3 regions of the Mesorhizobium sp. USDA 4413 genome follow, and region 2 is predicted to be linked to each of the others. Evidence: riboswitches for the same ligand, from Rfam matches in the RefSeq annotation. Region 2 holds a riboswitch; each other region holds the start of a gene.

Evidence for each region. Region 2 has a riboswitch for thiamine pyrophosphate ahead of thiB (thiamine ABC transporter substrate binding subunit). Riboswitches for the same ligand answer to the same signal wherever they lie in the genome.
Region 1: it holds a riboswitch for thiamine pyrophosphate, as region 2 does, so the genes downstream of both, thiC (phosphomethylpyrimidine synthase ThiC) here and thiB (thiamine ABC transporter substrate binding subunit) in region 2, are expected to answer to the same signal.
Region 3: it holds a riboswitch for thiamine pyrophosphate, as region 2 does, so the genes downstream of both, thiC (phosphomethylpyrimidine synthase ThiC) here and thiB (thiamine ABC transporter substrate binding subunit) in region 2, are expected to answer to the same signal.

The regions. Positions count from the first base shown of each region.
Region 1 covers NZ_JBVPRP010000001.1:5,116,001-5,118,194, forward strand. The annotation lists gene thiC (phosphomethylpyrimidine synthase ThiC) at 1-846, opposite strand, end outside; TPP riboswitch at 950-1,065, opposite strand; gene ACVMIM_RS25135 (FkbM family methyltransferase) at 1,267-2,025, opposite strand; gene ACVMIM_RS25140 (hypothetical protein) at 2,022-2,194, opposite strand, start outside.
Region 2 covers NZ_JBVPRP010000001.1:297,100-299,293, reverse strand. The annotation lists gene ACVMIM_RS01505 (ABC-F family ATP-binding cassette domain-containing protein) at 1-333, opposite strand, end outside; gene ACVMIM_RS01500 (thiamine diphosphokinase) at 335-979, opposite strand; TPP riboswitch at 1,115-1,220, shown strand; gene thiB (thiamine ABC transporter substrate binding subunit) at 1,273-2,194, shown strand, end outside.
Region 3 covers NZ_JBVPRP010000001.1:2,613,844-2,616,037, forward strand. The annotation lists gene thiC (phosphomethylpyrimidine synthase ThiC) at 1-1,313, opposite strand, end outside; TPP riboswitch at 1,417-1,532, opposite strand; gene ACVMIM_RS12550 (Fic family protein) at 1,738-2,194, opposite strand, start outside.

The DNA.
Region 1 (2,194 bases), 4.8 Mb from region 2:
ATCTTCGGCGACGCCGCCCACCTTCTCCAGCGCCTGGTAGAGCGGCACCGTGCCGATCGGCACCGGCGCGTTGCGCACGATCCATTCGCGGATGTTGTGGATGTTGCGGCCGGTCGACAGGTCCATGACAGTGTCGGCGCCCCAGCGGATCGCCCAGACCATCTTTTCGACCTCTTCGGCCATCGAGGAGGTGACGGCGGAATTGCCGATATTGGCGTTGATCTTCACCAGGAAATTGCGGCCGATGATCATCGGCTCGCTCTCGGGATGATTGATGTTGGCGGGAATGATCGCACGGCCTCGCGCCACCTCGTCGCGTACGAATTCCGGTGTGACGAAATCCGGGATTGATGCGCCAAATGCCTCGCCGTCCTGTTCAAGCCTGCCGCGCAGCATCTCGCGACCGAGATTCTCGCGGATGGCCGCGAATTCCATTTCGGGCGTGATGATGCCAGCGCGCGCATAGGCAAGCTGCGTCACCGCCTTGCCGGCTTTCGCCCGCAGCGGACGGTTGCGGATCGGAAATCCCCGCGTCAGGCGCTCGCCTGTCGCAAATCCGTTGTCCTCCGGCCTGACGTGGCGGCCGTCATAGGGCTCGACATCGCCGCGCGCGACGATCCAGTCTTGCCGAAACCGGGTAAGGCCCTTCTCGATATCGGTTTCGATCGCGGGGTCGGTGTAGGGGCCCGACGGGTCGTAGACCGTCACCGGCGGCTCGCCGGCAGTCGGGTGCACCGCGATCTCGCGCATCGGCACCCTGATTTGCGGATGGAGGATGCCGGATTTGTAGATCTTGCGCGAAGCGGGCAATGGCCCGGTCGATACGGTCGGGGTCAAGGCATTCATTTGAGGCTCCTTTGCTCGTTGCATTGGAGACCCAGTTCTGTGCCGGAAGGATGAAAAGACGCTTCGATCTGCCTGCTTGAACAGGTCTTCGGGCATGAACTCCCGCAAAGCGCTTGCACCGTCCCTACGCCAGTATGAACTGGATCAGGTTCAACGGGTCACTGCGCCGCGAAGCCAGCAGTATCTCAGCCCCTTGCCGGGACTCCCCTGGTGAATGGCCTAGGGTGGACGGGCCGGAGCCATCTTGTCAAGCGCGTTCGGCCCCGGACGGCAAATCGGGTTCGATGGCGCAAGCGAGAGCAATTCCAGGAAAGTGTGAACGGTCGGGCTCGGCGACTTCATCGTAGCCTTCCGTCCGGGAATTGCATCAAAACAAGGAGATCGAGCGGTTCGCCGTTTACCGCGAAACAATGAACCGCTCTAGGCGAAGGCCCAGATGTCCTCGGCCTGGAAGCCGACCTGGTAGCCGGCGGTCTTCAGCTTGACGACGACCTGGCCGATCTCGGCCGCCGGCAGCGCGCCGACCTCGATCTTGATCATGCCGGGGCGGTAGCGCTTAAGGTCGAGCTGCTCGAACACCATCCAGTCGGCGCCTTCGCAGTCGACCAGGAAAGCGTCGATATAGGTAATGCCGTTGCGGTCGAGCAGCGTCTGCAAGGTCTCCGACGGCACTTCGATGTCCTTCAGATGCTGCGCAAACTTGTTGAAGTTGGCGTCGGCCTCGCCCCAGGCGTTCTTGCCTGACATCAGGTTGGTGTCGGTGACCGATGAGCAGCCGATGAACTCGATCGGCAGCGTGCCGGCCTCGAGCGCGGCGGCATCGAAGGTGTGGACCGTGATCGTGCCGTTGGTTCTGGTCACCGCTACCGGTTCGATGATGAAGCGGTCGGCATCCGGGTAATTGGCGCGAAGCCGCTTCTGATTGTAGGGGATCGGCTCGACCAGCATGGCGCGCGCCCCCGGAATGCGGTGCAGCCAGGGTGTCACATCGTCGAACAGCGCGCCGTCGCAGGCGCCGACATTGACCATCTGGAACGGCCGGCCATTGCCCCCGAAACGTGCCTTCAGCGACGCCTTGGCGAGGAATTTCGTGCCGTGCAGCGCCGGGCCGCGATCGAGCAGGCCGGCCGGAAGGCCGAGCGACAGGAGAACGCGCGCGAAGCCCGAAAGCGAGCTCATGACTTATTTCCAGGAACGACCTGCAGCGCCGCGCGGCGCCCGCCCTGGCTCGCTGCCCACAGCGCCATCAGCGGCGCGGCCAGCAGCAGGAAGGGCGGCAGAAGATTGGGGAAATAGATGCGGGTGTCGTGGATCGGGAAGACGGCGAATTTCGCCAGCACGCCGAGCA
Region 2 (2,194 bases):
GAGGCCGAGATGTTCCATCAGATAGCTGGCGCGATGCGGATCGTCGGCCGGGCCGAGACCTGCCTCGACATAGGCGCGCACGCTGGCGAAGCCGTCCATGTCCGGCATCTGCGGCAGATAGCGGACCGTGGCCGAGGGCTGACGGAAGACCTCGCCGTCCTGCGGCTCGATCATCCCGGCGGCGATCTTGAGCAGCGTCGACTTGCCCGAGCCGTTGCGGCCGACCAGCGCGATCTTCTCGCCGGCGGATGCGCTGAGCGCCGCGCCGTCGAGCAGCGGCGTGCCGCCGAAGGTCAATTTAATGCCATCGAGATTGAGGAGTGGCGGCGCCATATCAGCTTTCTGGAAGAGGATAGGGGCGGGCCAGCAGCAGCGCCCGGCCGCGCTCCAGCGCGATTCCAAGCTGCCCTTTGACCTCGTTTGATATAGTGAGCGAGGAGCCGAACGCCACCTCGACGCGGTCGAGCGGCCATTTGGCGCCGGTGACCGTCAGCCCGGCGAGCTCGGAGAAGCCGAGCACCGAAAACAAGGTGCCGTCAGCATAGTCGAAACCGGCACTGCCGGGCAAAACCGGAACGCCTTCCTGCGCGCCGCTCGTCAGCAGCACGGTGGTGCCCGCCTCGGCCAGCCGCATGGCGAGCGCCAGATGCAGGAAGGCGTGGTCGGCGCGCTTGCCGCCGAAGGCTCCGGCCAACAGGAGGCTGGTCGCGCCGCGCTGAAGCGCTTCCGCTATGGCGAGCTCTCCGTCGGTCATGTCCTTTTCGGTCGGGAAGATCTTTCGCGGAACGGCGGCCAGATCTACGGGCAGGTTCGCCGGCACCGAGTCGAAATCGCCGACCCAGAGTTCCGGCACTAGGCCAAGCATGCGGGCATGGCCGATGCCGGCATCGGCGGCGATGACGCGCGAATCCTCGATCTGGCGTTCGAGCCGGGGCGTGCGAATGAGCTCGCCGCCAAGCAGAATGGTGAATGTGCCCATGGGCGTCGCCCTTACCAGCCCACCGGGCGAAACGGAAGTCGGATGCAGTGCGCTTCGGCCCGCGTCCTGCCTCAGAACATTAGCTGCCCGGCAAACTTCCGCTTGCGCGGCGCTTCGGCCGCGCTTATCTCTCGAAGCGCTCTAACGGGGTGCCGGACGTGATCCGGCTGAGAGGCAATCGAGCCAACCCGCTGAACCTGATCCGGTTTGTACCGGCGGAGGGATTAGACGTTTCGGACCATCCGGCGCCTCAATTCCTTGTCACTCTAACGAAGGAGGCGCCGATGCGCGCAATGCTGTCCAATCTCATTGTTGCAACCGGTCTTTTATCGCTCCTGGCCGGCGTCGCGCCTGCCCAGGCAAAGGACAAGCTCACCGTTTACACCTATGAGAGCTTCACCGCCGATTGGGGTCCGGGACCGGCGGTGAAGAAGGAATTCGAGGCCGAATGCGGCTGCGATCTCCAATTCGTCTCGGTGGCCGACGGAGTGGCGCTCCTCAACCGCGTCAAGCTGGAGGGCGCCGGCACCAAGGCCGATATCGTGCTTGGCCTCGACACCAATCTCACCGCCGATGCCAAGGCGAGCGGCCTGTTCGCGCCGCATGGCGAAGTCTCGGGCATCAATGTGCCGGGCGGCTGGAGCGACGACACTTTCGTGCCTTTCGACTATGGCTATTTCGCCGTGGTCTATGACACGCAGAAGCTGAAGACGCCGCCGAAGAGCCTGAAGGATCTGGTCGAGGGTGCCGGAACCGACAAGATCGTCATCCAGGATCCGCGCACCTCGACGCCCGGCCTCGGCCTGCTCCTGTGGGTGAAGTCTGTCTATGGCGACAAGGCGCCGGAAGCCTGGGCCAAGCTCAAGTCGAAAGTCCTGACGGTGACACCCGGCTGGAGCGAGGCCTATGGCCTGTTCACCAAGGGCGAGGCGCCGATGGTACTCTCCTACACCACCTCGCCGGCCTACCACATGGTGGCTGAGAACACCGAGCGCTATCAGGCGGCCTCTTTCGAGGAGGGCGAATACCTGCAGATCGAGGTTGCCGGCATCACGACGACCGGCGCGAAGAACCCGCTGGCACAGAAGTTTATCGCCTTCATGACCGGGCCGAAGTTCCAGGACGTCATTCCGGAGACCAACTGGATGTTCCCGGCCGGAAAGACCGACAAGCCGCTCAACCCGGCCTTCGACAAACTGGTGAAGCCGACCAAGA
Region 3 (2,194 bases), 2.3 Mb from region 2:
AGCGGCCCAAGCGTGTAGAAAGGCGCCTCACCGCAAACGGCAAGCTGCTTGTCCATGTTCTGCTTGATCTTGTGCATGGGAACATGGCCCGGGCCTTCGATCATCACCTGGCAGTCCTTTGCCCAGGCGATCTTAGTCAGTTCGCCAAGCGTCTCCAGCTCGGCGAACTGCGCTTTATCATTGGCATCGGCGATCGAGCCGGGGCGAAGGCCGTCGCCGAGCGAGAAGGAGACGTCATAAGCCCGGGCGATATCGCATATCTCATCGAAATGCTCGTAGAGGAAGCTTTCGCGATGATGGTGCAGACACCATTTCGCCATGATCGAGCCGCCGCGGGAGACGATGCCCGTGACCCTGTCGACGGTCAGCGGGATATAATGCAGCCGCACGCCTGCATGAATGGTGAAATAGTCGACGCCTTGCTCGGCCTGCTCGATCAGCGTGTCGCGATAGACCTCCCAGCTCAGATCTTCGGCGACGCCGCCCACCTTCTCCAGCGCCTGGTAGAGCGGCACCGTGCCGATCGGCACCGGCGCGTTGCGCACGATCCATTCGCGGATGTTGTGGATGTTGCGGCCGGTCGACAGGTCCATGACAGTGTCGGCGCCCCAGCGGATCGCCCAGACCATCTTTTCGACCTCTTCGGCCATCGAGGAGGTGACGGCGGAATTGCCGATATTGGCGTTGATCTTCACCAGGAAATTGCGGCCGATGATCATCGGCTCGCTCTCGGGGTGATTGATGTTGGCGGGAATGATCGCGCGGCCCCGCGCCACCTCGTCGCGTACGAATTCCGGTGTGACGAAATCCGGGATCGATGCGCCAAATGCCTCGCCGTCCTGTTCAAGCCTGCCGCGCAGCATCTCGCGACCGAGATTCTCGCGGATGGCCGCGAATTCCATTTCGGGCGTGATGATGCCAGCGCGCGCATAGGCAAGCTGCGTCACGGCCTTGCCGGCCTTGGCCCGCAGCGGACGGTTGCGGATCGGAAATCCCCGCGTCAGGCGCTCGCCTGTCGCAAATCCGTTGTCCTCGGGCCTGAGGTGGCGACCATCATAGGCTTCGACATCGCCGCGCGCGGCAATCCAGTCTTGCCGAAACCGGGTAAGGCCCTTCTCGATATCGGTTTCGATCGCGGGGTCGGTGTAGGGGCCTGACGGGTCGTAGACCGTCACCGGCGGCTCGCCGGCAGTCGGGTGCACCGCGATCTCGCGCATCGGCACCCTGATTCGCGGATGCAGGACGCCGGGTTTGTGGATCTTCCGCGAAGCCGGCAGCGGCCCGGTCGATACGGTCGGGGTCAGGGCATTCATTTGAGGCTCCTTTGCTCGTTGCATTGGAGACCCAGTTCTGTGCCGGAAGGATGAAAAGACGCTTCGGTTTACCTGCCGAGACAGGTCTTCGGGCATGAACTCCCGCAAAGCGCTTGCACCGTCCCTCCGCCAGTATGAACTGGATCAGGTTCAACGGGTCACTGCGCCGCAAAGCCAGCAGTATCTCAGCCCCTTGCCGGGACTCCCCTGGTGAATGCTTGCGAATTGACCGGGCCGGCGCCGCTTTGTCAAGCGCGTTCGGGCAGCGGGCAGGCCGCGGCGCTGATCGGCTGCTGATCAAACTGCGGGAAACAGTTCGCGCACATGGCGGCGACAAATCGCGCGCCCGAGACAGGGCGGGGAAGGGACAAGAAGATTGTCAAATCACCGGACTGAAAGTTCGATTCTTGCGATGAGCTCGCCTTCAATCGGCACCAAAGGTTTGCGCGTAGATCGCTTCGATGCGCCTTGCCTCGTCGTTGGTCAGCTCGGCGAATTCCTTTTGGCGGGCGCGGTTCGACAGGTGGCCACCATTCTGATGGAGGAAACGGAAGAGTAGATCGGTTAGCCGGTCGGGCAGGTCGATAAAGGTACCGATCTGTCGCCGGAAATGATCGTAGCGCTGCAGAAAAGCGGTTTCGTCGGGAAGGTCCCGTTCGATCGTCCTTTGAACGCAGGAATAGAGGAATTCGGCTTGCGGGGTTGCGTCGAAAAATCGGTAGAAATCCCCGGTGTCATTCAGCACCCGGACGTTGAATTGCGGCGTCGCTTCCCAGTGGACCAATGGCAAAAGGCGCCGGGAATAGCTCTCGAGCACGCGCCGGTACTCATCTATCTGGTCCAGGATCGCGGCCGAGACGGGAAACACCACTCCCGACGGA